DNA from 4 places in the Streptomyces sp. NBC_00663 genome. Region 4 is predicted to be linked to each of the others. Evidence: riboswitches for the same ligand, from Rfam matches in the RefSeq annotation. Region 4 holds a riboswitch; each other region holds the start of a gene.
The links. Region 4 has a riboswitch for cyclic di-AMP ahead of OG866_RS18125 (transglycosylase SLT domain-containing protein). Riboswitches for the same ligand answer to the same signal wherever they lie in the genome.
Positions count from the first base shown of each region.

Region 1: linked by a shared signal. The riboswitch ahead of OG866_RS25935 (transglycosylase family protein) and the one ahead of OG866_RS18125 (transglycosylase SLT domain-containing protein) in region 4 are both predicted to bind cyclic di-AMP.
Region 2: linked by a shared signal. The riboswitch ahead of OG866_RS11150 (M23 family metallopeptidase) and the one ahead of OG866_RS18125 (transglycosylase SLT domain-containing protein) in region 4 are both predicted to bind cyclic di-AMP.
Region 3: linked by a shared signal. The riboswitch ahead of OG866_RS12250 (hypothetical protein) and the one ahead of OG866_RS18125 (transglycosylase SLT domain-containing protein) in region 4 are both predicted to bind cyclic di-AMP.

Region 1 covers NZ_CP109027.1:5,686,014-5,693,078, forward strand. The annotation lists gene OG866_RS25920 (nucleoside triphosphate pyrophosphohydrolase) at 1-469, shown strand, start outside; gene OG866_RS25925 (cytochrome P450 family protein) at 583-1,863, shown strand; gene OG866_RS25930 (LysM peptidoglycan-binding domain-containing protein) at 2,056-3,036, shown strand; cyclic di-AMP (ydaO/yuaA leader) riboswitch at 3,231-3,398, shown strand; gene OG866_RS25935 (transglycosylase family protein) at 3,402-4,094, shown strand; gene eno (phosphopyruvate hydratase) at 4,412-5,707, shown strand; gene OG866_RS25945 (FtsB family cell division protein) at 5,813-6,289, shown strand; gene OG866_RS25950 (DUF501 domain-containing protein) at 6,340-6,864, shown strand; gene OG866_RS25955 (Ppx/GppA phosphatase family protein) at 6,988-7,065, shown strand, end outside.
Region 2 covers NZ_CP109027.1:2,487,477-2,494,541, reverse strand. The annotation lists gene OG866_RS11165 (DNA gyrase/topoisomerase IV subunit A) at 1-290, opposite strand, end outside; gene OG866_RS11160 (M16 family metallopeptidase) at 608-2,002, shown strand; gene OG866_RS11155 (M16 family metallopeptidase) at 1,999-3,387, shown strand; cyclic di-AMP (ydaO/yuaA leader) riboswitch at 3,579-3,741, shown strand; gene OG866_RS11150 (M23 family metallopeptidase) at 3,754-4,518, shown strand; gene OG866_RS11145 (GntR family transcriptional regulator) at 4,727-5,422, shown strand; gene OG866_RS11140 (HPr family phosphocarrier protein) at 5,559-5,840, opposite strand; gene OG866_RS11135 (bifunctional acetate--CoA ligase family protein/GNAT family N-acetyltransferase) at 6,039-7,065, shown strand, end outside.
Region 3 covers NZ_CP109027.1:2,757,181-2,764,245, forward strand. The annotation lists gene OG866_RS12235 (hypothetical protein) at 1-191, opposite strand, end outside; gene OG866_RS12240 (hypothetical protein) at 219-770, opposite strand; gene OG866_RS12245 (TIGR04255 family protein) at 767-1,564, opposite strand; cyclic di-AMP (ydaO/yuaA leader) riboswitch at 2,126-2,306, shown strand; gene OG866_RS12250 (hypothetical protein) at 2,316-2,546, shown strand; gene OG866_RS12255 (helix-turn-helix domain-containing protein) at 2,885-4,120, shown strand; gene OG866_RS12260 (flavoprotein) at 4,171-4,680, shown strand; gene OG866_RS12265 (GntR family transcriptional regulator) at 4,897-5,292, opposite strand; gene OG866_RS12270 (hypothetical protein) at 5,848-6,216, shown strand; gene OG866_RS12275 (hypothetical protein) at 6,314-6,604, shown strand; gene OG866_RS12280 (hypothetical protein) at 6,601-6,747, shown strand; gene OG866_RS12285 (DUF2637 domain-containing protein) at 6,744-7,065, shown strand, end outside.
Region 4 covers NZ_CP109027.1:3,996,885-4,003,949, forward strand. The annotation lists gene OG866_RS18115 (peptide MFS transporter) at 1-323, shown strand, start outside; gene OG866_RS18120 (CocE/NonD family hydrolase) at 340-2,334, shown strand; cyclic di-AMP (ydaO/yuaA leader) riboswitch at 2,541-2,722, shown strand; gene OG866_RS18125 (transglycosylase SLT domain-containing protein) at 2,726-3,172, shown strand; gene OG866_RS18130 (HAD family hydrolase) at 3,169-3,981, opposite strand; gene OG866_RS18135 (glycoside hydrolase family 53 protein) at 4,454-5,599, shown strand; gene OG866_RS18140 (hypothetical protein) at 5,667-6,338, shown strand; gene OG866_RS18145 (FAD-dependent oxidoreductase) at 6,297-7,065, opposite strand, start outside.

The DNA.
Region 1 (7,065 bases), 1.7 Mb from region 4:
CGACGAACTCCGCGAGGAACTCGGCGACGTCCTCCTCCAGGTCGTCTTCCACGCCCGCATCGCGGAGGAGCACCCGGACGCCCCCTTCTCCATCGACGACGTGGCAGGCGGCATCGTCACCAAGCTCATCCACCGCCACCCCCATGTCTTCGGCGACGAGACGGCGACGACCCCGGAGGAGGTCAAGGAGCACTGGCTGCGCACCAAGGCGATAGAGAAGCAGCGGGAGTCGGTGACGGACGGCATCCCCCTCGGCCAGCCCGGTCTGGCCCTCGCCACGAAACTGGCGTCGCGGGTCCGGACGGCGGGCCTGGAGGTACCGCTGCCGAAGGGCGAGGGCATCGGGTACGAACTGCTCGCGCTGGCGGCCGGCGCCGAGGCCGAGGGCGTCGATCCGGAGGCGGCGCTGCGGGTGGCGGCGCGGGCCTATCGGGACGCCGTACGCACGGCTGAGGGGCTCGGCGCTTAGTGCCGTCGCCTTGCTGTCGGAGTACTTAGGACCGGGACGAAGCAGCGGGCCGCCGCCAGGGGGTACCCCGGCGCGAAGGAGGGCATGGAGGAAAACCCGGATACGGTCAAGGAGTGACCGACCAGCCCCTCGCCGACCGCGCCACCCCCTCGGCCCCCGAACTCTTCACGTGGGAGTTCGCCACCGACCCCTACCCTGCCTACGCCTGGCTCCGCGAGCACGCGCCCGTGCACCGGACGCGGTTGCCGAGCGGTGTGGAGGCCTGGCTGGTCACGCGTTACGCCGACGCCAAGCAGGCCCTCGCCGACCAGCGGCTCAGCAAGAACCCCGCGCACCACGCCGAGCCCGCGCACGCCAAGGGGAAGACCGGCATCCCCGGGGAGCGCAAGGCGGAGTTGATGACGCATCTGCTCAACATCGACCCGCCGGACCACACGAGGCTGCGCCGGCTCGTCAGCAAGGCGTTCACGCCGCGCAGGGTCGCCGAGTTCGCCCCGCGCGTGCAGGAGTTGACCGATCAGCTGATCGACCGGTTCGCCGCTCAGGGTTCCGCCGACCTCATCCACGACTTCGCCTTCCCGCTCCCCATCTACGCCATCTGCGACCTGCTCGGCGTCCCACGCGAGGACCAGGACGACTTCCGGGACTGGGCCGGAATGATGATCCGGCACGGGGGAGGGCCGCGCGGCGGGGTCGCGCGCTCGGTGAAGAAGATGCGCGGGTATCTGCTGGAGCTCATCCACCGCAAGCGCGAGAGCCTCCCCGCCGACCCCGTCCCCGGCGAGGACCTGATCTCCGGCCTTATCCGGGCCTCCGACCACGGCGAGCACCTCACCGAGAACGAGGCCGCGGCGATGGCCTTCATCCTTTTGTTCGCGGGGTTCGAAACCACGGTCAATTTGGTGGGTAATGGTCTGTTTGCTCTGATGACCCACCCCGACCAGCGTGCCCGCCTCCAGGACTCCCTCGCCGCCGGCGAGACCGGCCTCCTGGAGACCGGTGTCGAGGAACTCCTGCGCTACGACGGCCCGGTGGAGCTCGCCACATGGCGCTTCGCCACCCAGCCGCTCACCGTCGGAGGGCAGGACATCGCCCCCGGCGATCCCGTGCTCGTCGTGCTCGCCGCCGCCGACCGGGACCCCGCGCGGTTCGCCGACCCCGACACCCTCGACCTGTCCCGCCGTGACAACCAGCATCTCGGCTATGGCCACGGCATCCACTACTGCCTCGGCGCACCGCTCGCCCGGCTGGAGGGTCAGACCGCGCTCGCCACTCTGCTCACCCGGCTCCCCGACCTCCGACTCGCGGTGGATTCAGCCGATTTGAGATGGCGCGGCGGTCTCATCATGCGTGGGCTGCGGACGTTGCCGGTCGAGTTCACGCCGACCTCGTAGCCGGGTTCGCGCCAACTCGGCCATGAGTGCAGGTCGTTGTAAACGTGACACGCTCTCATGTCTGTGATCTTCACGTGATCTGCGCGGCATTAACTTGTGACAAGTGATCGTCTGCCGATACGTTCACCAACCAGCGTGGCGCCCAGCCTCACTCGCCACGCCGGTCACCGCTGTCTCGCGAAAGGTCCCCGCATGCTCACCGGGAACGGTCGTCACCGTCGCCCCCGCCAGGCTCCGGCACTTCTCGTCGCGGCCGGAGTGACCGGCTCCGCCATCGCGATCCCGCTGCTCGCCGCCACCGCCGCGAGCGCGGCCGACGGAAGCACCTGGGACAAGGTCGCCAAGTGCGAGACCGATGGCTCCTGGAGCCAGAACAACGGTGACGGTACCTACGGCGGGCTCAGCCTCTCCCAGGAGGACTGGGAGAAGTACGGCGGCCTCGACTACGCCCCGACCGCCGACCTGGCCAGCCGCAACCAGCAGATAGCCGTCGCCGAGAAGGTCCTCGCGGACCAGGGTGTCGGCGTCTGGGGCGCCTGTGGGCTGCTCAACGGGCTGAGCAAGGACTCCGGGTCGGCCGATGTCGACACGGGTGTCGGAAGCGGCTCGTCCGGCGCGGACACCTCCGAGTCCGATGCGTCCGGATCAGGGTCGGAATCATCCGGGTTGCCCAACTCCTCGGAGTCCGACTCGTCGGGCGACACCTCCACCGACGCCTCCGGCGATGCGTCCGACGGCGCCTCCGGCGATGCCTCCGCCTCGCCCTCCGCCTCACCGGACAAGTCTTCCAAGTCGGACACTTCCGACTCCGGTCCGGCCGATTCACAGTCGCCGGACAGCTCACCCACAGTTCCGGCCAATGAGGTCGAATCGGACAACTCGTGGCAGGAAGGCGGCTCTTCGAGCCTCGTCGACATCGGCGCTCTCGGTGCCGACGCCGAGGACGGCACGGACGCCGCCGCAGATGCCACCGCGGGCACCGGACGGCATCGTGGCGCGAGCGCCGCCGAGAAGGCGTACGCCGTCCGCGAGGGCGACACGCTCGCCTCCATCGCCGACTCCCTTGGACTCGACGGCGGATGGCGCCGGCTCTACGCCGTGAACAAGAAGGTCATCGGCGCCGACCCGAGCGCCATCATGCCCGGTCAGACCCTCGTAGTCAGGTCTGAATAGGGCGAAAACCGGCGGGAGTTCACGTCATGCTTCGCGCTGAATGTCCGTTTTGGCGAAAGTGTGGGATGAGTCTCAGAAGCCCTGATCGTCTTTGAAATTCCCCGGATTCCGTGGCTACGGTCAACACCGCTCGTCACCGCGAGCCCCGGCTGCCGCAACGCCGAATCCTGCCAGCGGCCGTCCGGGAACAGTCGTCGCGTCAAGCGCCGTAGGCAGGAGCGGGGGACCCAAGGTAAGTGCCGGGCCCAGCAGTTCACGCTGGACCGGCTTGGGGTGAAGCCGCGCATCGGGAGATGCGCGGCCGGGCAACTCAACCGGCCCGAACCCGACAGCTCACCTCGCAGGCGTCGGTGAGGGGATCCACCATGCTGTTTTCCGGCAAGGGCAAGCACCGTCGTCCGTCCAAGGCCACCCGCGTCGCCGCGCTCGCCGGCGTCACCGGTGTCGCCATCGCCGCCCCGCTGATGGCGGCCGGCAACGCCTCCGCCGCCACCGCCTCCGAGTGGGACGCCGTCGCCCAGTGCGAGTCGGGCGGCAACTGGTCCATCAACACCGGCAACGGCTACTACGGCGGTCTCCAGTTCTCCGCCTCGACCTGGGCCGCGTACGGCGGCACGGCGTACGCCTCCACCGCCGACCAGGCCTCCAAGTCGCAGCAGATCGAGATCGCCGAGAAGGTCCTCGCCTCCCAGGGCAAGGGCGCCTGGCCGACCTGTGGTGTGGGCCTGTCCGGCGCCACCTACAGCGGCGGCAGCAGCTCGTCCTCCTCCGGCTCCTCCAGCTCGTCGAGCGACAGCAGCACCAGCACCCGTTCCTCCGAGCAGTCGACGTCCCGTTCCTCGGAGCGCACGACCGCCAAGAAGACCGTCACCACCCCGACCGGCAAGAAGGTCAAGAAGGGCGACGGCGAGTACAAGGTCGTCAAGGGTGACACCCTCAGCTCCATCGCCGAGAAGCACCAGGTGAAGGGCGGCTGGCAGAAGCTGTTCAAGCTGAACAAGGACATCATCACCGACGCCGACTTCATCTACCCGGGCCAGCAGCTGCACCTCAAGTAAGAGGCACGGGCCAGGCCCAGCTGAACCACAGCGCCCTCACATCCGTGGTCCTCATACTGAAGGCCTCGTGAGGGTCCCCCCGTCCCCACGGGCTCCCCGCTCCGGTGCGTGTTCCCCCGTACGCACCGGGGCGGGGTTTTTTCTGCGCCGGTTTCCGCCAGGTTTCCGAAACCGTCTTTGTTCCGTTCGGAAACAATTTACTCTCGGTTCTGTCCACGGGGCGGTCCACGCGGTGGCCGATGGCCCGGAGCCGGTTAGGCTCGGTCTCGCAGAACCCACCGCGGTCCCGGCGGACCGTGTCACATCCCAAGAAGGAGATGCTCGTGCCGTCCATCGACGTCGTCGTAGCCCGGGAAATCCTGGACTCCCGAGGCAACCCCACGGTCGAGGTCGAGGTCGGCCTCGACGACGGCAGCACGGGTCGTGCCGCCGTCCCCTCCGGCGCCTCCACGGGCGCCTTCGAGGCCATCGAGCTTCGCGACGGTGACCCGAACCGCTACATGGGCAAGGGTGTCGAGAAGGCCGTCCTCGCCGTCATCGAGCAGATCGGCCCGGAGCTGGTCGGCTACGACGCCACCGAGCAGCGCCTGATCGACCAGGCCATGTTCGACCTGGACGCCACCGACAACAAGGGCTCCCTCGGCGCCAACGCCATCCTCGGCGTCTCCCTCGCCGTCGCCCACGCCGCCTCCGAGGCCAGCGACCTCCCGCTCTTCCGCTACCTGGGCGGCCCGAACGCGCACCTGCTGCCGGTGCCGATGATGAACATCCTGAACGGTGGCTCGCACGCCGACTCCAACGTGGACATCCAGGAGTTCATGATCGCCCCGATCGGCGCGGAGTCCTTCTCCGAGGCGCTGCGCTGGGGCGCCGAGGTCTACCACACCCTCAAGAAGGTGCTGAAGACCAAGGGCCTGTCCACCGGCCTCGGCGACGAGGGCGGCTTCGCCCCGAACCTGGAGTCCAACCGCGCCGCCCTCGACCTCATCGTCGAGGCCATCAAGCAGGCCGGTTACGTCCCCGGTGAGCAGATCGCGCTCGCGCTCGACGTCGCCGCGTCCGAGTTCTACAAGGACGGCAAGTACGAGTTCGAGGGCAAGTCCCGCTCGGCCGCCGAGATGACGGAGTACTACGAGGAGCTCGTGGCGGCGTACCCGCTCGTCTCCATCGAGGACCCGCTGTTCGAGGACGACTGGGCCGGCTGGAACGTCATCACCGAGAAGCTGGGCGACAAGGTCCAGATCGTCGGCGACGACCTCTTCGTCACCAACCCGGAGCGCCTGGCCCGCGGCATCGAGGAGGGCTCCGCCAACGCCCTGCTCGTCAAGGTCAACCAGATCGGTTCGCTGACCGAGACCCTGGACGCCGTCGAGATGGCCCAGCGCAACGGCTTCAAGTGCATGATGTCCCACCGCTCCGGCGAGACCGAGGACGTCACCATCGCCGACCTCGCCGTCGCGGTGAACTGCGGCCAGATCAAGACCGGCGCCCCGGCCCGCTCGGACCGCGTCGCCAAGTACAACCAGCTGCTGCGCATCGAGGAGATCCTCGACGACGCCGCGGTGTACGCCGGTCGCAGCGCGTTCCCGCGGTTCCGCTCCGCGGACCATTAAGCACAGCGAGGGCTGACACCCTCAAGACAGCGTCGTACGTACGTCCCCGTACTCGGTCCCGTACCGTGTGCGGGGACGTACGCGCGTGTGAAACGGGAGTGAGAGATGGCCGTCAAGGACCGGGACCGCTTCTCCACCGCGACCCGGATCAAGCTGCTCGGTGAGCAGACGGCCGCCCGGGTCTACCGCTCCCAGACCAAGCGCCAGGCCCGCCGCTCCCGGCTGACCGGCCGCGCGGCGCTGCTCGCGCTGGTGCTGTGCTCGCTCGTCGTCGCGCTCGCGTACCCGATAAGGCAGTACGTCTCCCAGCGCGCCGAGATCGGCGATCTTCAGCGGCAGCAGGAGCAGGCCAGGCAGCGGGTCGAGCAGCTGCGCGACCTCAAGGCGCGGTGGCAGGACGACGCGTACGCCGAGCAGCAGATCCGGCAGCGGCTGCACTATGTGATGCCGGGGGAGACGGGGTTCGTCGTCGTCGACCCGGGTTCCGCCCAGCAGTCGCGGGCCGAACGGGGGGCGGCGGACCGCCCCTGGTACTCGAACGTCTGGGACGGGGTCGACAAGTCCGACGCCTCCGACCAGTAGACCGACAGACCCGTAGACCGACAGACCGACAGAGGAATTCAGTAACAGGCATGGAAACGCCCCCGCCCACCACCCCGCGCACCGAGCCGACCGACGCCGACGTCGAGGCCTTCAAGCAGCAGCTCGGGCGCCCGCCGCGCGGGCTGCGCGCCATCGCGCACCGGTGCCCCTGCGGGCAGCCGGACGTGGTGGAGACGGCCCCGCGGCTGCCCGACGGCACGCCTTTCCCGACGACGTACTACCTGACATGCCCCAGGGCGGCTTCCGCGATCGGCACCCTTGAGGCGAACGGCGTCATGAAGGAGATGTCGGAGCGGCTCCAGACCGACCCGGAGCTCGCCGCCGCGTATCGCGCCGCGCACGAGGACTACATCGCGCGCCGGGACTCCATCGAGGTCCTGGAGGGCTTCCCGAGCGCGGGCGGCATGCCGGACCGGGTGAAGTGCCTGCACGTACTGGTGGCGCACTCCTTGGCCGCGGGCCCCGGTGTGAACCCGCTCGGCGACGAGGCCCTTGCGATGCTGCCGGAGTGGTGGCGCAAGGGGGCGTGTGTCGTGGCCCCCGCCGATCAGTGACCGTCAGTCCAGCTGCCGTACCAAGGGGCTCCGCCCCCTGACCCCCGGCCTTCGCCCACCCACCACCCGACTCGGTAGGTCACATGAGTGCCGACTCGGTCGGCTGAAGAGTTAGGACCTCCCATGCCCCGCGTCGCCGCCATCGACTGCGGTACCAACTCCATCCGCCTCCTCGTCGCCGACGTCGACCCCGCCACCGGT
Region 2 (7,065 bases), 1.5 Mb from region 4:
TAGATCGACGAGTCGCCGTGCGGGTGCAACTTACCCATCACCTCGCCGACCACGCGCGCGCACTTCACATAGCCGCGGTCGGGGCGCAGCCCCATCTCGTTCATCTGGTAGACGATGCGCCGGTGCACCGGCTTGAGGCCGTCGCGGGCGTCCGGCAGGGCTCGGGAGTAGATGACCGAGTACGCGTACTCGAGGAAGGAGCCCTGCATCTCGTCGACGACGTCGATGTCGAGGATCTTCTCCTCGTACGAGTCGTCGGGCGGCGGGGTCTTCGTGCTGCGGCGGGCCATCGCTGCCGGCTCCTCTTTTCTGGTCGCTCGCCTATGGGTCGCTCGCGCCCCTTCGGCTCACTCTTGCTCAAGCGTGAACGGGATCTGACGCGGACCATTGTGGACCCCGGCACTGACAACGCGGACGACGACCCGACGTCAGCTCTCCCGCCGGAAGTTCACCCGCGCCGCACGGCGGCCCGTCCGCAGGCTACGGGATCTCGCTGTCGGCGTACGACCACCGGGAACTTCACCGGTGGTCCGCACGCTTGCATACAGTGGCAGGACCGGCAGAAAAACGCGGTTACGGCAACCGCACCGCGATCGAAGGGACGTACATGCCCATGGGTCACACGGCCACAGACCAGGCAGGCACCGGGGGCCTGACAGCGACCGAGCACCGCCTGGCCAACGGGCTGCGCGTGGTGCTCTCCGAGGACCACCTGACCCCGGTCGCGGCGGTGTGCCTCTGGTACGACGTCGGCTCGCGCCACGAGGTCAAGGGGCGTACCGGACTGGCTCACCTCTTCGAGCATCTGATGTTCCAGGGCTCCGGCCAGGTCAAGGGCAACGGCCACTTCGAGCTCGTCCAGGGCGCCGGCGGCTCGCTCAACGGCACCACCAGCTTCGAGCGCACCAACTACTTCGAGACCATGCCCGCCCACCAGCTGGAGCTCGCGCTCTGGCTGGAGGCCGACCGCATGGGCTCGCTGCTCGCCGCCCTCGACGACGAGTCGATGGAGAACCAGCGGGACGTGGTGAAGAACGAGCGCCGCCAGCGCTACGACAACGTCCCCTACGGCACGGCGTTCGAGAAGCTCACCGCCCTCGCCTACCCGGAGGGCCACCCCTACCACCACACCCCGATCGGCTCGATGGCCGACCTGGACGCGGCCACCCTGGAGGACGCCCGCGCGTTCTTCCGGACGTACTACGCGCCGAACAACGCGGTGCTGTCCATCGTCGGCGACATCGACCCCGAGCAGACGCTCGCCTGGGTCGAGAAGTACTTCGGCTCGATCGCGTCCCACGACGGCAAGCCCGCCCCGCGCGACGGCTCGCTGCCCGAGGTCATCGGCGAGCAGCTGCGCGAGGTCGTCGAGGAGGAGGTCCCCGCGCGCGCGTTGATGGCCGCCTACCGGCTGCCGCACGACGGCACGCGCGAGGCCGACGCGGCCGACCTGGCCCTCACCGTCCTCGGCGGCGGCGAGTCCTCCCGCCTCTACAACCGGCTCGTCCGCCGCGACCGTACGGCCGTCGCGGCCGGCTTCGGTCTGCTGCGGCTGGCCGGAGCGCCCTCCCTGGGCTGGCTGGACGTGAAGACGTCCGGTGACGTCGAGGTGCCGGTCATCGAGACCGCCATCGACGAGGAGCTCGCCCGGTTCGCCGCGGAGGGCCCCACGGACGAGGAAATGGAGCGCGCCCAGGCCCAGTTGGAGCGCGAGTGGCTGGACCGGCTCGGCACCGTCGCGGGCCGCGCCGACGAACTGTGCCGCTACGCAGTCCTGTTCGGCGACCCGCAGCTCGCCCTCACCGCGGTCAACCGCGTCCTGGAGGTGACCGCGGCGGAGGTCCAGGAGGTCGCCAAGGCCCGCCTGCGCCCCGACAACCGCGCGGTGCTCGTCTACGAACCCGTCTCCGGGGAGACCGCCGAGGACGCGGACCCGCCCGAGGACCCCGAGGCCGAAGCCACCGTCGAAGCCGGTGACAAGAACGAGGAGGCGGCCAAGTGACCGAGCTCGCCACGATGGAGTTCCAGCCCCAGCCCCAGGCGGGCGAGGCCAAGCCCTGGGCGTTCCCGGCCCCCACGCGCGGGACGCTCCACAACGGCCTCACCGTGCTGCGCTGCCACCGCCCCGGCCAGCAGGTCGTCGCCGTCGAGGTCCTTCTCGACGCCCCCCTGGACGCCGAACCGGCGGGCCTGGACGGCGTCGCCACGATCATGGCGCGCGCCTTCTCCGAGGGCACCGACAAGCACTCCGCCGAGGAGTTCGCCGCCGAGCTGGAGCGCTGCGGCGCCACCCTCGACGCGCACGCCGACCACCCCGGCGTCCGCCTGAGCCTCGAAGTCCCGGTCTCCCGGCTGCCCAAGGCGCTCGGGCTGCTCGCCGACGCCCTCAGGGCGCCCGCGTTCGCGGACGACGAGGTCGAGCGCCTGGTCACCAACCGCCTCGACGAGATTCCGCACGAGCTGGCCAACCCCTCGCGCCGGGCCGCCAAGGAGCTCTCCCGGACGCTGTTCCCGGCGGACCTGCGCATGTCCCGCCCCCGCCAGGGCACCGAGGAGACCGTCCAGAACATCGACTCGGCGGCCGTACGCGCCTTCTACGAGAAGCATGTCCGCCCCGCCACCGGCACCGTCGTGGTCGTCGGCGACCTCACGGACGTCGACCTGGACGCGCTGCTCGGCGACACCCTCGGCTCGTGGACCGGCTCCGCGGCCGAGCCGCGCCCGGTACCGGCCATCACCGCCGACGACACCGGCCGGGTCGTCATCGTGGACCGCCCCGGCGCCGTCCAGACGCAGCTGCTGATCGGCCGTATCGGCGCCGACCGGCACGACCGCGTGTGGCCCGCGCAGGTGCTCGGCACCTACTGCCTCGGCGGCACCCTCACCTCCCGCCTGGACCGCGTCCTGCGCGAGGAGAAGGGCTACACCTACGGCGTGCGCGCGTTCGGGCAGGTCCTCAGGTCCGCCCCGGACGGCACCGGTGCCGCGATGCTGGCCATCAGCGGCTCCGTCGACACCCCGAACACCGGCCCCGCCCTCGACGACCTGTGGACGGTGCTGCGCACCCTCGCCGCGGAGGGGCTCACCGACGCCGAGCGTGACGTCGCCGTGCAGAACCTCGTCGGTGTGGCACCGCTCAAGTACGAGACCGCGGCGGCCGTGGCGAGCACGCTGGCGGACCAGGTCGAGCAGTACCTGCCCGACGACTACCAGGCCACGCTGTACCGGCAGCTCGCCGCGACCGGCACGGTCGAGGCCACCGCGGCGGCCGTCAACGCCTTCCCGGTGGACCGTCTGGTGACGATCCTGGTCGGCGACGCGGCGGCCATCAAGGAGCCCGTGGAGGCCCTCGGCATCGGTGAAGTGACCGTGGTGTCGGCCGAGTAGAGCACGCGCGCGTGAAGGGGCCCTGGCGACTGATGCGTCACCAGGGCCCTTTGATGTCCGAATTGAAGGTTGGTTGCCCGTTTGCCCTGTGGGATGCGCTACAAACTTCCTGATCCGTTTGGGGATTGAAAGTGGCCCCCCTTAGCGTCGTCCGGGCTGTTCGTCACGCAGTGCGCCGCATCCGCGGCACCGGACAGTCATCGCCGAGTCCCCGTACGGCGCGAGCCAGGGGAGCCGGGGACCCATGCAGTCCCTGGGGTGAATCGGATGCCCGCGCGTCAGCGAGGGGGTCCGTAGGAGACCTTCCTGCTCCGAACCCGTCAGCTAACCCGGTAGGCGAGAGGGAAGGAAAGGATCAGCCACTACATGGCGTTCACGCGCGCCACCGGGAAGCACCGTGCCCCGAGCCGGATGAAGCGCACCACCGCCCGTGCGGCGGGGATCGCGGCTCTCACCACCACCGGCGTCATCGGCACCCTCGCCGCCCCGGCCCTCGCCGCGGAGCCCGCGGCCGAGCAGACCGGCCTCATCCCGGTCGTCACCATCGGCGACTCGGTCGCCGACCAGATCGACGCCCAGGCCGAGGCCCAGCAGCAGGCCGCCGAGGAGGCCGCTCAGCAGAAGGCCGAGGAGCTGGCGCGCAAGAAGGCCGCCGCCAAGGCCAAGAAGGAGCGCGAGGCCAAGGAGCGCGCCGCCCGCGCCGCCGCCGAGCGCAAGCGCCTCAGCTCCTACGTCGCCCCGATCTCTGGCTCGTACATCTCCACCGGCTACAAGGCCGGCGGCGCCGTCTGGTCCTCCGGCAGCCACACCGGGGTCGACTTCCACGCCGCCAGCGGCACCTCCGTCCACGCGGTCGGCTCCGGCACCGTCGTCGAGGCCGGCTGGGGCGGGTCGTACGGCAACAACATCGTGATCAAGATGAACGACGGCACGTACACCCAGTACGGCCATCTGTCGTCCATCGGTGTCTCGGTCGGCCAGACGGTCACCCCGGGCCAGCAGATCGGCCTGTCCGGCGCGACCGGCAACGTCACCGGCCCGCACCTGCACTTCGAGGCCAGGACGACCGCCGAGTACGGCTCGGACATCGACCCCGTCGCCTACCTGCGCTCGCACGGTGTGAACGTCTGACACGCGGTGTGAACGTCTGACGACGGATCGCAGGATCTCCCGGAACCCCGGCTCACCCGAGCCGGGGTTTCGCCGTTTTCGGTACCCGGCTGTCCAAAAAATATCCATGGATTCCGGTCCGCCATCGGAAATTCCCGCTCTTTGCAATAGAGTCACTGAACACACGTCAATCATCGACGTTTCACGGGGATTAAGACGGAGGTCGGTCATGCGTATTCCGGCGCACTCGGTATGCACCGCGATCAGGGACGACATCGTCTCCGGTGTCCACGAGCGCGGCAGCCGCCTCACCGAGGAACTCCTCGCCCGCCGCTACGGCGTCTCCCGTGTCCCCGTCCGGGAGGCCCTGCGCACGCTGGAGGCCGAGGGCTTCGTGGTGACGCGGCGGCACGCGGGCGCGTGCGTCGCCGAACCGACCGAGCAGGAGGCCGCCGACCTGCTGGAGATGCGGATGCTCCTGGAGCCGCTGGGCGCCTCCCGGGCCGCCCAGCGCCGCACCGAGGCGCACCTCAAGGTCCTGCGCGGCCTGGTCAGGCTGGGGCAGGAGCGGGCCAGGCGGGGCAACAGCGAGGATCTGCGCTCCCTGGGCGGCTGGTTCCACGAGACGCTCGCGCAGGCCTCCGGCAGCCCCGCGCTGACCTCGATGCTGACCCAGCTGCGCCACAAGATCTCCTGGATGTACACGGTGGACGCGCCCGCCAACCCCGCCGAGTCCTGGGCCGAGCACGGCGCGATCGTCGACGCCGTGGCACGCGGCGACGGGGAACGCGCGCGTGCGGTCACCGCGCTGCACACCGAGCGCTCGACCGCCGTGCACCGGCTCCGATTCCGCGCCGCGGGAGATCGGCCCGATCGTGTGAGGAACTCGCAACATCCCGTAAACATGACGAGCCTGCGGCATTAACACGAGGGCCGTATACAAAGAGGAAGTAATTCGCGGGGATTATTTCTGCTGCCCGTCCGAGGGAAATGCAAAGGGCCCGCCCGATAAACTCGGACGAGCCCTTCAGTGGTGCCGTGATTCAGTCGGCCCCGATAAATCAGACGGTCTCGGGAAGCTCCTCGAGCCCCTCGGAGACCAGCTTCGCCAGACGGTCGAGGGCGGCGTCCGCACCCTCGGCGTCCGACGCGAGGACGATCTCCTCGCCGCCCTGGGCGCCCAGGCCCAGGACCGCCAGCATGGAGGCCGCGTTGACGGGGTTGCCGTCGGCCTTGGCGATCGTCACGGGGATACCGGAGGCCGTGGTGGCCCGGACGAAGATGGAAGCGGGGCGGGCGTGGAGGCCCTCGGCCCAGCCGACGTTGACGCGGCGCTCAGCCATGTGATGCTGCCCTTCGGTGTTCAGGGTTGTCTAGACCAGTTTCCCACACGTGAAGTACCTCCGGAGCGGACCTTCGTCCCGTCCGGGGTGAGTCGTCGGACCGCGGCCTCGGTCCGACTTCCGTCCTCTTGCGATCCTCTTGCGCTCTCCACAGACTGCCTCGCGCCGTTGTCGTACGCGAGCCGTACTCTGGGGCCCATGCAGACCTCGTCGGACCGGCACGAGTACCCCTCCCACTGGGAGGCCGACGTGGTGCTGCGCGACGGCGGCACCGCGCGCATCCGCCCCATCACCGTTGATGACGCCGAGCGCCTGGTCAGCTTCTACGAGCAGGTCTCGGACGAGTCGAAGTACTACCGCTTCTTCGCGCCCTACCCGCGCCTGTCCGCAAAGGACGTCCACCGCTTCACGCACCACGACTTTGTGGACCGGGTGGGGCTCGCCGCCACGGTCGGCGGCGAGTTCATCGCCACCGTACGCTACGACCGCATCGGCGCCGACGGAATGCCCGCGACCGCTCCCTCCGACGAGGCCGAGGTCGCCTTCCTGGTCCAGGACGCCCACCAGGGACGCGGTGTCGCCTCCGCCCTCCTCGAACACATCGGTGCCGTCGCCCGCGAGCGCGGCATCCGCCGCTTCGCCGCCGAGGTGCTGCCCGCCAACACCAAGATGATCAAGGTGTTCATGGACGCCGGGTACACCCAGAAGCGCAGCTTCGAGGACGGCGTCGTACGCCTGGAGTTCGACCTCGAACCCACCGACCGCTCGATGGCCGTGCAGTACGCGCGCGAACAGCGCGCGGAGGGGCGGTCCGTGGAGCGGCTGCTCAAGCCCGGCTCGGTCGCGGTGGTCGGTGTCGGCCGCACCCCCGGCGGGGTGGGCCGCAGCATCCTCGACAACATCCGGGAGGCCGGCTTCACCGGCCGCCTGTACGCCGTGAACAAGGCCTTCACCGACAAGGAGCTCGACGGGATCCCGGCGCACCGCTCCGTGCGCGACATCGAGGGCCCCGTCGACCTCGCGGTCGTCGCCGTGCCCGCCGAACACGTCCCCGAGGTCGTCACCGAGTGCGGCGAACACGGCGTGCAGGGCCTCGTCGTGATCTCCGCCGGGTACGCGGAGAGCGGCCCCGAGGGACGCGAGCGCCAGCGCGAACTCGTCCGGCACGCACGCGCGTTCGGCATGCGGATCATCGGCCCCAACGCCTTCGGCGTCATCAACACCT
Region 3 (7,065 bases), 1.2 Mb from region 4:
TCGAGGTCCATCTCATGCAGCAGGCCACGCACGTATACCGAAGTTCCATCTTCGTGCGGCTTAGGCTTGAAAGCCGCGCTGGTAGGACGCTCCTCTTCAGTGACCGTGTCTCGCCGCATCATATGTGGATTCGTTACGCTCACCCTCCGCCATAGCGATTCCTCCCCCGGAACATCCTGCTCTTCGTGCATCCCCACCCCGACGATCCAGAATGAAAATTAGCTGCGAGTCGCTAGAGCATGGCGCGACAGCCCTGAAAGAATGGCACGCAGTTCAATTAGGGAGTCCTCAATCCCCGAAAGACTATACTCCGAATCAAACACTACGTCTCCTTCAGAATTCTCGGAAACGGCATAACCATCCTGCCCGTTCGCAGAAATTTCGATTTCAATCGAATTCCCTGCGACATGCCACTCCATTTGAATACCTCCGTCAGGAAGGGGAAATACCTGAGGCGGCAGAGTATCGTTGCTCATCACCCGCATCAAGATGCGAAGACTAGCAATAGCGGCATCCGGCGAAACCTTCTCTTCACGCCCGCCATCCCATCCCCGGGGGAGCGCAAGGAGTTTATTCAGCCGTTGCACCACATCATGGAGCACCTGCATGGACGGCGCTCGGCTCTCACCGCCACCCACACCTACCAGAGCTCGCCCTTTTCGACTCACGTGAGAATGAGACACCGTTTCTGCCGCGACCGGCAACGAATGGGCTCGATGCATGGTAAGCCCGGTCACTACCGGACGTTCCATCCCTACGATCACGGTCATGAGCGCTTCCCCCATCGCTTGTGAGCCGAATCAGTGGTGATTTCTGCGAAGCTAGCTACAAGGTGCTCATGCGCTTCCTCGATGGCAGCGACCGCCCCGCTTGAACCAGTGGAGCCAGGACGCCCCTGGACGGTCATCGTGAGGAAATTTCCCGCCTGTCCAGTGAGCAGGCTTCCAGATTCAATCGCCGCACGCAAAAAGAAATTTCGCCCGCTCTGAAACTCCTCGATTGGGAAGTCAAAAACGATTTGCGAATTTACAGGCTTTCCAAGGTGGTGCAGAGCGAAGTCCGGCCACGTATGGAACACATCGTGAGGATCCAGAGGGTCTCCGGACTCACCAGCGAGAGCGTTGACGTAGCTTAGCTCGGCATGAATAACCTCTAGCTTTGCACCGAAAGCGCGATCAACAAAATTAGCCAACTCGTCAAGACGCTTCTTAAGTTTGGAAAGTACATAACCGAAGCGTGGATACGGAGTACCGTCCCCAACGTCACGCCAATTTACAATCAGCCTGTCTTGCTGGAGTTGAACCAAGTCCCTCCCGGAGTCGTCAAGAAACCAGTATCGCGCGGCCGGCAACGACGCAAGATCCAGCTTGATCTTCGGCCCCGGCCCGACGTTTGGTTCCATACCAGGAAGTGGTGGATGCTCCTCTACATTGGGTAGCTCGGCCCTCCACGTTTCGTATAGCGGCGTCAACTTCAGGCCATGGATTCCGGTGATCCGCCGGAATTGCAGACCACACGCCACCTCCACAACAGGCGGACGCGCAAAGTCTGGCAGTTCCCTCACGTCGGCCTCCCTGATGCGGGAAGAGGACCCAGCAATACGCTCGCCCCCCTCCCCTTGAGCCTGCCCGCTTTCAGTGCGGCAGCACCCTTCGCCTACTACTTGGCTGAAGAGTATGGGCTGGGGCGGTCACTGTCGACGCGAACATGTGATTTGAGTCACTCGAAGTGACTAACCGGCCACATTATTGATCACCCACATCTCGGATCCGTTCACGTGTTCGACCCAGACGGCACCTTCCGAAGTCGCCGGGGCGCGGTCGGCCCGCCACGCTTCGACTCGCGCCCATCCGCGGCCGAACGGGGGGCGTGGCGCTACACAGCGTCATTATCTGATCTTTATAGGCGCGATCGTTATAGTCAGATTTTTTTCCTGACGTTGAGTCAATAGGCTTACTGCCAGCCCGTTTAGACGTTCGTTCGACACCCTCCGGACGCGCTGTGTGTGAGTCACAGCACGTAGCGGCTCTCCCATTGGATTTACTCGTCTTTGAGGTGGAGGATCTCCCATCACAAGCCCTCACTGACGTAGGTGAGGCCGCCCAGGCGGACGCTGAGTCCTGCCGCTGCCTGGACGCCGAGTTCCGTACACATGGAGCGCGGCAGGAGTGGGGGACCCAGCAACACCGGGCGCCGGAGCAAACCTCCGGGCAGCCCTTGGGGTGAAGCTGCGGCAACGCAGCCGGGCATCTTCGCCAGCCCGAATCCGACAGGTCATCCTTCACAGGCGGCTTAAATGAAGGGTGAAGGCAGTCATGTCTGCGTTGCCGAACAACCCGCCCGTCCCCAGGGCGTCTTACGCTCCGGGGTTTGAGGCAGTGTTCGCAGTCATGTTTTCGATCATCGCGGGCCTCTACGCCAGCATCATCCATCACGTGCCGATGGACTTGTGGCTGGTCAAAGCCCTGGAGTTCGGGATGAATGCCGGGTGCGGCACGATCGTGATGGCATTCATCATCCTGACGTACGCGTGGAACGAGCAGTGATACGAACCTCGTAGCCGTATCCATGAGGCTCTGCCCTTAGCTCCGGAGCGTTTGGCCTGGGGCCCTCAGCGATCCTGAGATGAGCTTCGCTTGTGCCCAGATGAGAGACCGCCCACAAGAGCGGGCTCATCTGGGCATCACGTTACGCCTGAGCCAGATAGGGATCATCTAGCGTGTAGGTGCTCAACAGGAGGGCCCGGACACTCTGTCCGGGCCCTTTGCGTTGGCTGCCTCCAGACTCGTTCCGGTCTCGCAGCACGCGGGGCCAACTACCCGCCCCACCACCGGCTCTGTACCGTGAAAACCGGCCCCCACCATCCAGCAGGAGGCAACACGCAATGCGTGGTCTTGGAGATCACCTCAGCATCGGTGAACGCATCGCGTTCTACCGGAAGCGTCGCGGCTACACGCAAGAGGTGCTCGCTGGCCTGGTTGGCCGTAGCACTGACTGGTTGGCAAAGATCGAGACAGGGCGCCGGAAGCCCCCTCGCATCGACATGCTCGCTGAGCTGGCTCGCATCCTGCGCGTTCCCCTCGGAGACCTGCTCGGTCAGACCGTGCTCATGGAGGACGAGAAGCAGCAGGACGACGTACCGGCCGTACGCGACGCGCTCATGAGCCCGCGTCGGCTTTCTCGTCTGCTCTTCGGGCCCGAGGCTGAGGTGCAGCTCCCCACGCCGGCACCCGTGGCTGTACGTGTGGAGCAAGCATGGAACGACTACCAGCGTGGTCGACTCGGCGGCGTCATATCTGCGCTCCCCGCGCTCCTTCAGACTGCGCAAGAGTTGGAGGAGCGAGCCGCACGGCGCGGCGAGGACCGTAGCGACTGCTGGGCAGTGTCAGCCCGTACCCATCACCTCGCAGCTACGACACTCGCGAAGATCGGCGAATCGGACATCTCGTGGCTCGCCGCAGAGCGCGCGATGCGTGCCGCTGACGAGTCTGACGACCCGCTCGTGTTGGCGTCCGCGGCACGGTCCGGCACTCACGCCCTTCTGGCTAACGGCCGGTACGACGACGCGTTGGAGCTGGGTAACACGGCCGCAGCGTGGCTGTCGTCCCAGGTGACCGACAACAACCCCGCGGCACTCAGCTTGCTGGGGATGATCCACCTACGTGCCGCCGTGGCAGCGGCGCGCCACCAGGACCGGCCCACTGCAACCGGTCTTCTGGACCGAGCCGAGGCACTCGCGGAGGATCTCGGCTCAGATGAGAACTATTGGCAGACAGGCTTCGGACCCACGAACGTCCTGCTTCACCGCCTGTCCGTCGAGCTGGACCTCGACAACGTCTCGTACGTGGTGGAACACGGCCGGATCAACGTCGACCACATGCCACAGGAACGCAGCGTGTCGCACCGCATCGACTTCGCGCGTGCCCTGTCGCTCAACGGACAGGGCGATGAGGCATTCACGGAACTCCGCACGGCTGAGCGCACATCGCCACAGCTCGTGCGCAACAATCCCAGGGTGCGCGAGACACTGCGGGATCTGATCAAACAATCACCGGTCACCGGCGGCTCGCGATCGTCTGAGGTGTTCGTGATGGCTCAACGGTGCAGGGCGGTGCAGTGAGTTCAGGCAAGCGCGGGGTGCTCGGAGTCGTCGGGTCCGCGGCCGGAGGCGTGGAGGTGCTGCGCACTGGCCTGGTTGAGCCTGCGATGGAGCGCGGATGGCAGGTGGCCGTCACACTCACGCCGACCGCAGGTCAGTGGCTGCGATTGAGCGGCGAGGTGGAGCAGTTGGAGAAGCTGACCGGACTGCCTGTGCGCGATGAGCCGCGCTTGCCCGGCGAGGCCCGACGTCATCCGCCGGTTGACTGCTATGTGGTCGCTCCCGCGTCGGCAAACATGGTGGCGAAGCTCGCCATGGGCCTGATGGATAACCAGGCTCTGACACAAGTGGGCGAGGCGATCGGCACCCTCGGATTGCCCGTGGTCGTCTTCCCTCGGGTGAACGCGGCTCACTCCCGTCACCCGGCATGGCAGCACCACATCGACACCCTCCTGGCGGGGGACGTGCGTATCGTCGGCGGGCCGGACGTCTGGCCGCTGCACGAGCCGCGCGAAGCGCCGGCGGGGCGCGAACTCCCGTGGGGGGCAGTGCTGGATGCTGTGGACGACGTTACGAGGTGACGAGTCGTCAACCCGTGTGACCTGCAAGGAAAGTGGACCCGGACAGTCTGTCCGGGTCCACTGCCGTTCCCGGCTACATGCTCATTGGCATGTCAGGGATCACGGAGCGAAGCGGCGAGTGGGAAGGCATGACTCCTGCTGAACTCGCTTGGATCAAAGCGAGTTTGAGCGAGGCGCGCGTCAAGGTCGAACGACTGCTGAGGCGGGCGGACGAACTCACGGTGAAGGTGGAGTCTCGCTTCCCACAAGCCGCTCAAGCCGGTCGAGCCGCTCCCCGAGCAACCGGAGAGCGTCATGAATCGTGCTGAGCTCTGCGGCCAGAGCCGAGAATGCAGGGCTGCTGCCCGGCTCGGTACCAAGGGGTACCGCAGGGTCACGGACGAACGTCCCACGTCCCTGCTGGGTGAGGACCAGTCCCTCGTCACGGAGTTGACCGTAGGCACTCTGAACGGTCATGAGCTGTACGCCAAGTTCCTTGGCAAGAGCACGAGCAGCCGGGAGCCGCTCCCCCGCGTCGTACTCGCGATCGGGGCCCGTGATCCTCTCGCGGAACTGCGCCGCAATCTCCTTGGCCGTCGGCGTGGGCTTGGGCACCTCAGGGCTCTGATCCATACCCCCGAGAGTAACCGGACCTAGGTCAATCTCAGGCTCTTCTACCGCACCTCCTTGACAGACAGATTGACCTAGGTCAATCTGAAGTCACACCGGAGCGCGGGGCCCGAAAGGGCTTCAGTATCCGGGCTCGTAAGTGCTTGACCTGCACGAATGCATAGGGCGGGGACGCTGCAATCCCGCTAAAGGCCAGGTGGAACAGGGTTTCGGCCCGTACTGGCGAGGTGGCCCGGTGACCGCGAGCAACGGCCGGCGTGTGGGGACTTCGGTCCCCCTTGCAGTGCACATCCCCTGTTCAGCGGTCTGAAGGAGTCTCAGTGATTCGACGAAAGCGATGGGCGCGGCCGTGATCGACCGGCACGGCGGCGCCATTCCATCCCTGGTCCGCAAGCACCTCGAAGTGCTGCGGACGACCGGTCACCTTCCACCGAATCGCGGCGGCTAGCGCCGCGCCGGCTGCCTCCCTCGCCCGTGCCAGCGCTCTACGGAGCGGCTCGTACGGGCGGGGTCGTAGGGAACCGGAGCCCCGGTGTCCACCACATACGAGGGGGAACCATGCTGCTCGCCATCGGTGACGTCGTGCGCGTCCGCAGTGACAAGTCCCTGGGCACGGTGGCCGGCGTCGCCGCCCACCGCTCCGGCAACGTGGTCGACGTCCAGCTGAACGGCAACACCCTGCGTCCGGTGCGCCCGGCCGAGATCGAGCTGGTCGCCCGCGCCACCAAACCGATGACCACCGGCCGCGCGCTCGCCACCCTGCTGTTCCTGGTGCTCGGCATCGCCGCCGCCGTCGCCAACGGTCACTACCTCCGCGACCTGGGCGCGAACTTGGCCACGGTCGGTTTCGTGGCGTTCACCTCGGTCATCAGCGTCACCGGTGGCCTGATCAACGCCTTCAACCGGCCCCGCCGGGTCCGCGTCTGAACTTCCCTTCTTCCGCCACAGGGCGGGCGCCGTCTCACCAAACGCCTGCGCCCGCCCTGGCGGTCTCTTCCGTCCCTCCACCGTCAGGAGTCCTGTCATGCGTTCCTACATCGGCCATCACCAGGCCGTGTCCACCGATGAGTTCGTGGAACTGGCGCTCGGTACCCCGGTTCAGCTCTGGCTCGGAGTCGAGGGGGAGAATGAAGAGGAGCGCGCGGCCCGTCTGGACGCGGCCCGCGACATCCTCGCCGACACCCCGCACCTCGCCGACGACATCTCCCGCATCGCGGCCGAACTCATCGAGCTGCACCCCGAGTTGGTCAACGTCGTCCCCCTCGCCCGCCCGTCCGGGCGGCGCCGGGCTTCCCGGAAGGGAGCGGCGGCATGAGCGAGGGCACGAACTTCGACGACCGCATGTTCCTGGAGAGTGAGGCGGTCTATCAGCGCATCCTCGACGGCCAGGTCACCGACGTGCAGGCAGAGCTGATGGACGCACAACTGCGGGCATCCGAGGCGGGTGACCAGGGATGACCACCGCCGAGACCACATCCACCGTGGAACTCCCGGCTGTGCCGCCGCTCACCCGCCCGGAAATGGGGCTCGCCGGCATCGGCGCGCTCGCCGCGGCCGGGGTCGGTGCGCTCGGTCTGATCTCTTCCTTCGACGCCGTCTCCGCTGCCGCGCTGCGCTGGGGTTTCGGCGAGCCGTGGATGCTTCCGGTCGGTATCGACGTGGCTATCCCGGTGTTCACCGTGGCCAACCTGCTGTTGATCCGGATGGATATGGCGCTGGCGTGGGTGCGGTTCGTGCCCTGGGTGCTCACGCTGATCACGTGCGGGCTGAACATCG
Region 4 (7,065 bases):
ACGGCAGCGACGACTACCTGATGTCCGTCTGGTGGATCGTCGGCTCCTACCTGCTCCTGGGCCTCGGCGACATCCTCCTGGAGACCTCCGGCATGTCCGCCACCACCAAGCTGGCCCCGGCCGCCTTCTCCAGCCAGACCATGTCCCTCTGGTTCCTCTCCCTCGCCCTCGCCAACGGCATCCAGGCCCAGACGGTGAAGCTCTACGACGATGTCTCCCACCCGGCCTACTTCGGCGTCAACGGCGCGATCGCGGTGGTCGCGGGTCTCGCGGTGATGGCCGCCGCGCCGTGGCTGCGCCGCACCATGCACCCCGTCCACTGAGGTCACAGCGATGAGCCTGCACATCCGTACGTCCTTCCCCTACGAGACGGCCCACGAGGATCTCCGCATCCCGCTCCCGGACGGGACGCTGTTGTACGCGCGCGTGTGGCGGCCGCTCACCGAAGAACCGGTACCCGCTCTGCTCGAATACCTGCCGTACCGGCTGACCGACTGGACCGCGCCCCGCGACTTCCAGCGCCACCCCTGGTACGCGGGCCACGGCTACGCCTCCGTGCGCGTCGACGTCCGTGGGCACGGCAACAGCGAGGGGCTGCCGACGGACGAGTACTCGGCGACCGAGCTGGCCGACGGGGTCGAGGTGGTCAACTGGCTGGCGGCGCAGCCCTGGTGCGACGGCCGGGTGGGCATGTTCGGCATCTCCTGGGGCGGTTTCAACTCCCTCCAGATCGCGGCCCTCGCGCCCGAGCCGCTCAAGGCGGTCGTCACGGTCTGCTCCACGGACGACCGCTATGACAACGACGTGCACTACATGGGAGGTTCCGTCCTCGCCGTCGACATGCACGCCTGGGCCGCCACCATGCTGGCCTTCGTCTCCCGGCCGCCCGACCCGCAGTACGCGGGCCCGGCCTGGCGGGACCTGTGGCTCGAACGCCTGGAGCATGTCGACCCGTTCATCCACACCTGGCTGAACCACCAGACCCGCGACGCCTACTGGCGGCACGGCAGCGTCTGCGAGGACTACGGCGCGATCGACGCGGCGGTCCTGGCGGTGGGCGGCTGGCACGACCCGTACCGCGACACGGTGCTGAGGCTCGTCGAGCAGCTGCCGCCGGACCGGGTACGCGGGCTCATCGGCCCCTGGTCCCACCAGTACCCGGACCGCGGGCTGCCGCCGGGCCCGGCGATCGGCTTTCTCCAGGAGACCCTGCGCTGGTGGGACCAGCACCTGAAGGGCGTCGACACCGGCGTCATGCGCGAACCCCTCCTGCGGGCCTACGTCAGCGACTCCCACCGCCCCGCCACGGTGTACGACACCCTCCCCGGCCGCTGGGTCGGCGAGCCGGCCTGGCCCTCCCCGCACGTCACGACCATCTCGTACGGCCTCCAGGGCGCCCCCGTCCTCGTCCGCTCCCCGCAGCACACGGGGGTGGACGCCGGGCGCTTCTTCCCGTTCGGGAACGACGCCGACCTGCCGCCCGACCAGCGGGAGGAGGACGCCCGCTCGGCCTGTTTCGAGTTCGCGGTGGGCGAGGAGACCTGGGTGCTGGGGCGGCCCCGGGTGCGGTTGCGGGTGACGTGCGAGGTGCCGCGCGGGCAGGTGATCGCACGGTTGTGCGATGTGGCGCCGGACGGTGCGTCGACGCTGGTCACCCGGGGCGTGCTGAACCTGTCGGCACGGCACGGGCGGGACCGGGCGGTGCCGTGGGAGCCGGGGGCGACCGGGGAGGTCGTCTTCGACCTGAACGGCATCGGGCATGTCTTCCCGCCGGGCCATCGCATCCGGCTCGCGGTCTCCTCCGCGTACTGGCCCTGGATCTGGCCGCAGCCCGAGTCGGAGGCCGGGTTCACGCTGGACCCGGCGGGCAGCTTCCTGGAACTGCCGGTGCGTTCGCGGGAGTTGGACGGCGACATCGCATTCGGGGAGCCCGAGCAGTCGGAACCACTGGGCGTGAACCACCCGGCCACTCTCGACGAACCCCGCCCCGAGCGGCTCGTCGTCCGGGACGTCGCCACGGGCGAGTGGCGACTCGAGGTCGACCCCCGCTACGGCGGCACCCGCGTCTACCCCGACGGGCTGGAGTTCACCGAGGACGCGTTGGAGACGTACTCGGTCAACGAGACCGACCCCCTGTCGGCCCGCGCCCGCTCGGACTGGTCGATCCGGCTGCACCGGCCGGAGCTGGGCTGGGACACGACCGTCCGGACCCGCTCGGAGATCACCTGTGAGTCGGCTGTGTTCCTGACCTCCAACGAGGTGATCTGCACGGAGGGTGGCGAGGTGGTCTTCCACCGGACCTGGGAGAAGCGGATTCCACGAACGGCCGGTTAACTGCGAGTTGGGCCGCATTGCCCGATTTGCCACTCTTGCGCTTGACGGTGAGTTGGCTCACTTCACCCTGTCCGAAAACCCCGGAATTCCGGGCCTCACAATCCACGCACCAAGGTCAACAGGTGCCATCTGTGAATCCGGTACTTGTTTCGGACATGTGCAGTCGCATACGTTCCCGGCCCGGGTGGACGCCGAATCCTGCCGCCACCCGTAGATCGCTCACACAGAGAACTTCACGGCAGGAGCGGGGGACCCAGGTAAGTCGCCGGACCGGGCGTCTTCGGACATACCGGTACGGCTTGGGGTGAAGTCATGCCTTCTTCGGCATGGCCGGGCAGCTCCCGCCCGAACCCGACAGCTCACCTCGCAGGCGACGGAGAGGAACTTCGTCATGCGTCTGTCCCGCAAGCTCGCCGTCACCGGTGCCGCCATCGCCGCGCTCGCCTTCCCCGTCGTCGGCGCGACCACCGCGTCCGCGGCCACCACGACCACGGTCACCGCCACCTCGCTCGGCTACTCCGACAGCCTCGACGGCTGGATCCGCGCCTCGCTCCAGGTCATGGCCCAGAACGGGATCCCCGGCTCCTACGACGGCATCTACCGCAACGTCATCCGTGAGTCCTCGGGCAACCCGTACGCCATCAACAACTGGGACTCCAACGCGATCGCGGGCACGCCCTCCAAGGGCCTGCTCCAGGTGATCGACCCGACCTTCAACGCGTACCACGTGGCCGGCACCTCGTGGAACTCCTACGACCCGGTCGCGAACATCACCGCGGCCTGCAACTACGCGGCCGCGGTGTACGGCTCGATCGACAACGTGTACGGCGCGTACTAAGAGCCGCTGAAGAGTCTTTCGAGGACGACGGCGACGCCGTCGTCCTCGTTCGACAGGGTCACCTCGTCTGCCACGGCCTTGAGTTCGGGGTGGGCGTTGGCCATCGCGACGCCGTGGGCCGCCCAGTCGAACATGGGGATGTCGTTGGGCATGTCGCCGAAGGCGAGGGTGTCCCGCGGGCCGAGGCCGAGGTACTCGGCGGCCAGTGCGAGGCCCGTCGCCTTGGTGATGCCGCATGGCTGGAGTTCGACGGTGCCGGGGCCGGACATCGTCACCGTCGCGAGGGAACCGACGACTCCGCGCGCGGTCGCCGCCAACTCGTCGTCGGACAGGGCGGGGTGGCGCAGCAGCACCTTGCTGATCGGCTCGCACCACAGGTCGTCGCGGCGGCCCACCCGCACGGCGGGCAGGGTCGGGTGCGGCATCAGATACCCGGGCTCGATGAGCGTGAGGCCGTCCACACCGTCCTGGTCGACGGCCGCGTAGACCTGGCCGACCTCTGCTTCGATCTTGCCGAGCGCGGTCTCGGCCAACTCCCGGTCCAGGGTGACCGACCACAGCAGACGGTCCGCGCCCGCGTCGTAGACCTGCGCACCCTGCCCGCACACCGCGAGCCCGGTGCTGCCGAGGTCGTCGAGGAGCGGCCGCACTCTCGGGGCCGGCCGGCCGGTCACCACCAGATGCCGGGCCCCGGCCGCCGCCACGCGCGCGAGAGCGGCGAGCGAGCGGTCGGAGAGCGTGTCGTCGCCCCGGAGCAGGGTTCCGTCCAGGTCAGTGGCGACGAGTGAATATGCGGTGGGTGCGGCCATGATCAGAGAATACGGATGGAATCCCCCGCCGACTCGACGCGAACCGGACGGCCGCACCTTTCACATCCGTTGACGTCCGCTCCGGTTGGCGCTCACGTCGAATCCCGCAGCACGACATGGGAGTTGGGTCCTCGAAGGGCCGGCCGCGGTTCCGGCGAGTCCGGGGCGCGGTCGGCATGACTCTGTGAGCGTGCACAGAACAGAAGCGTTTCACCCCTTGTCAATGGAGAGTGTGTCGGGTTACCTACTTGTTGCTCGCGGGTGTCGCCCCACTCCGAAATATGTGCACGCTCACAGACACCGGGGCATTCTCTTGCCGATCCCCGGGGGCCCACCCATGCCGCACGACGCTCGGGGTGGTGGCGACCCGCCGGACCCGACGGCGGCCGGGCCGCCGTACCGGCAGGTGCGGTCGAGGTGTTCCGCGAGCCGCGCTGACACCTCTGTTCTTGTGCTGTGAAAGGACTCTGACATGCGTAGACGCAGTGTGCTCACCGCTGCGGGAGCCGCCGCGCTGGCCGTCCCCGTGCTGGGCGCGGTGCCGGCTGCGGCATCAACAGGCGGGCGCCGCCTGGAGATCCGGGCCATGGACATCTCCTCGCTGCCCAAGAACGAGGACCACGGCGCCGTGTACCGCACCGCCGACGGCCACCGCGAGGACCCGGTCCGGCTGCTCGCCCGCTCGGGGATCAGCCACGCCCGGCTGAAGGTGTGGGTCGACCCGGTCGACGGCTACAACACCAAGGCGCACATCCTCCCCCTCGCCCGCCGGCTGAGGCGGGCCGGCATCGGCATCTGGGTCGACTTCCACTACTCGGACACCTGGGCCGACCCGGCGCACCAGACCAAGCCGGCGGCGTGGGCGGGCCTGGACGTGACGGGCCTGTCCCGTGCGGTGTACGACCACACGGCCGATGTACTGGGCGCGCTGCGGCGCCAGGGCACCCCGGCCGCGTTCGTCCAGGTCGGCAATGAGATCAACGGCGGCATGCTGTGGCCCGAGGGCAAGAACTGGGGCAGTGACGGCGGGGGTTGGGGCAATCTCCTCCTGCTGCTGAAGGCCGGGCTGAGCGCCGCCCGGGACACCCAGCCCCGGGTGCGCACGATGCTGCACATCGCCGCGGGCGGTGACAACGGCACGTCTCGCTGGTGGTTCGACAACGCGGTCGCCGACGGGCTCGACTTCGACATCATCGCCCAGTCGTATTACCCCTTCTGGCACGGCGGGCTGGACGCGGCCGCCGCCAACTTCGCGGACATCACCGCCCGTTACGGCAAGCCGGTGGTCATCGCCGAGACCGCGTACCCGTTCACGCTGAGCAGCGAGGACGACGTCAACGACATCCTCAACAGCCCCGCGCAGCTCACCCCGGGCTTCCCCGCCACCCCCGAGGGCCAGGCCGCGTGGCTGCGCGCGGTGGCCGACCTCATGGCCGCCGTCCCGGGCGGTCAGGGCCTCGGCCACTGCTACTGGGAAGGCGCCTGGACCTACCGCTCCGGCAGCGGCTGGAATCCGGAGGACCCGGCGTCCGGCAACGCGTGGGAGAACCTCGCCCTGTTCGACTTCGAGGACCGGGCACTGCCGGGGCTGAGGACACTCGGCCGATACCGGGGCTGAGGACGCTGGGCCGGTACCGGTCGTAGTCGTCGTCAGGGGTCTTCGACGTGGGTGAGATCCTCGCGGGGTGACGGATCCAACGGATCGACCGGAGACCTTTCTGGACCATCTGCGGGCGGCAGCCGCCGGCGTCCTCGAACGCTTCCCCGAGCGGCTCAAGCCCGAGATGTACGCCCTCTCCTTCCGCATCTGGCGCGTCGACGCCGACGACCGCCACCCGTACGTGGCCATCGGCTACAACACCGAGAGCCAGTACGAGCGGGAGAAGTACCCGGGTGGCGAGGGCGAGGTCCGCTGGAATTACGCCTACTGGCTCCTCGACGGCTTCGAGATGCTCGGCAACATCCCCGAGGACCCGGTGGGCAGCCGGGTGTATGTGGAGGAGGTCAAGCAGCTCGGTGTCTGGTACGACGGTGAGTTCGACCTCGACCGGGTGCTGGACGACGACGACCTCAGCGCCAGGACCGACCTCCTCCGTCTGCACTTTCTACGACGCCGTCATCGACCTCGCCCGCCACCTCCACGCCGACGGCGTGATCGAGAAGATCTTCGGCCGCCCGCTGCCCGTCGTGGTCTTCGACATGGAGTGCCCCGGCTGGGAGGCGCACGCGACGGAGTACGCCAATCCGCCGGAGCTGGTCGAGGAGTTCATGGCGTGGCAGCGGGCGGCCGGGGAGATCTGATCGCCGGACCGGTGCTACCCGTGGGCCGCCGCCAGATGCCTCGCCAGCCTCGGTGAGGCGAACTCCGTGCCGCACACGAACCGCATCACCGGCCCGTACGACGACGCCGAAGGGAGCCCCGTGAAGTACAGGCCGGGCACCGAGGAGACATAGCCGGCGCCGAGCCTGGGCGCACCCCGGCTGACCGCCAGCCGGGTGCGGAGTTCATGGCCGAGGAAGTCCATCGCGGCGAGGTCGACGCGATAGCCGGTCGCGGCTATGACGTGGTCGGCGGCAAGGCGCTCGGTGTGGCCGGTGAGGGTGAGGACGGACAGGGACGGGTGGCCGTCGGCGATGTCGGCCTTGAGGACACGGCGGACCTCGCTGACCCGCACCTTGCCCTCGAAGCGGTCACGCAGCCACCAGGCGCCGAGCGGGCCGAGGACCCGGCGGACCAGGTAGTGGCGGGCCTGGGCCGGGAGGTGGCGGTAGGGGTGGGGGTAGTAGCTGAGCGCCCACAGGGACCAGGCGCGGCCGAACGGCGACTCCGGGCGCAGCCGGGGCTGCTGCCAGGGAGGTGCGCCGAAGGCGACGCTGCCCCGCCCGCGCGCCACGACCCTGACCCGGGCGCCGGCCTCCGCCGCAAGGGCGGCCGTCTCCAACGCGGACTGACCTGCCCCGACGACGATCAGGTCGCGGCCGGAGAAGCGGCTGAGGTCATGGTGCTGGGAGCTGTGGGAGACGGGGGCCGTCGGGGCGGGGCCGTCGGCGAGCGTGAGCTCGGGGGGCAGGTGCGCGAGGCCC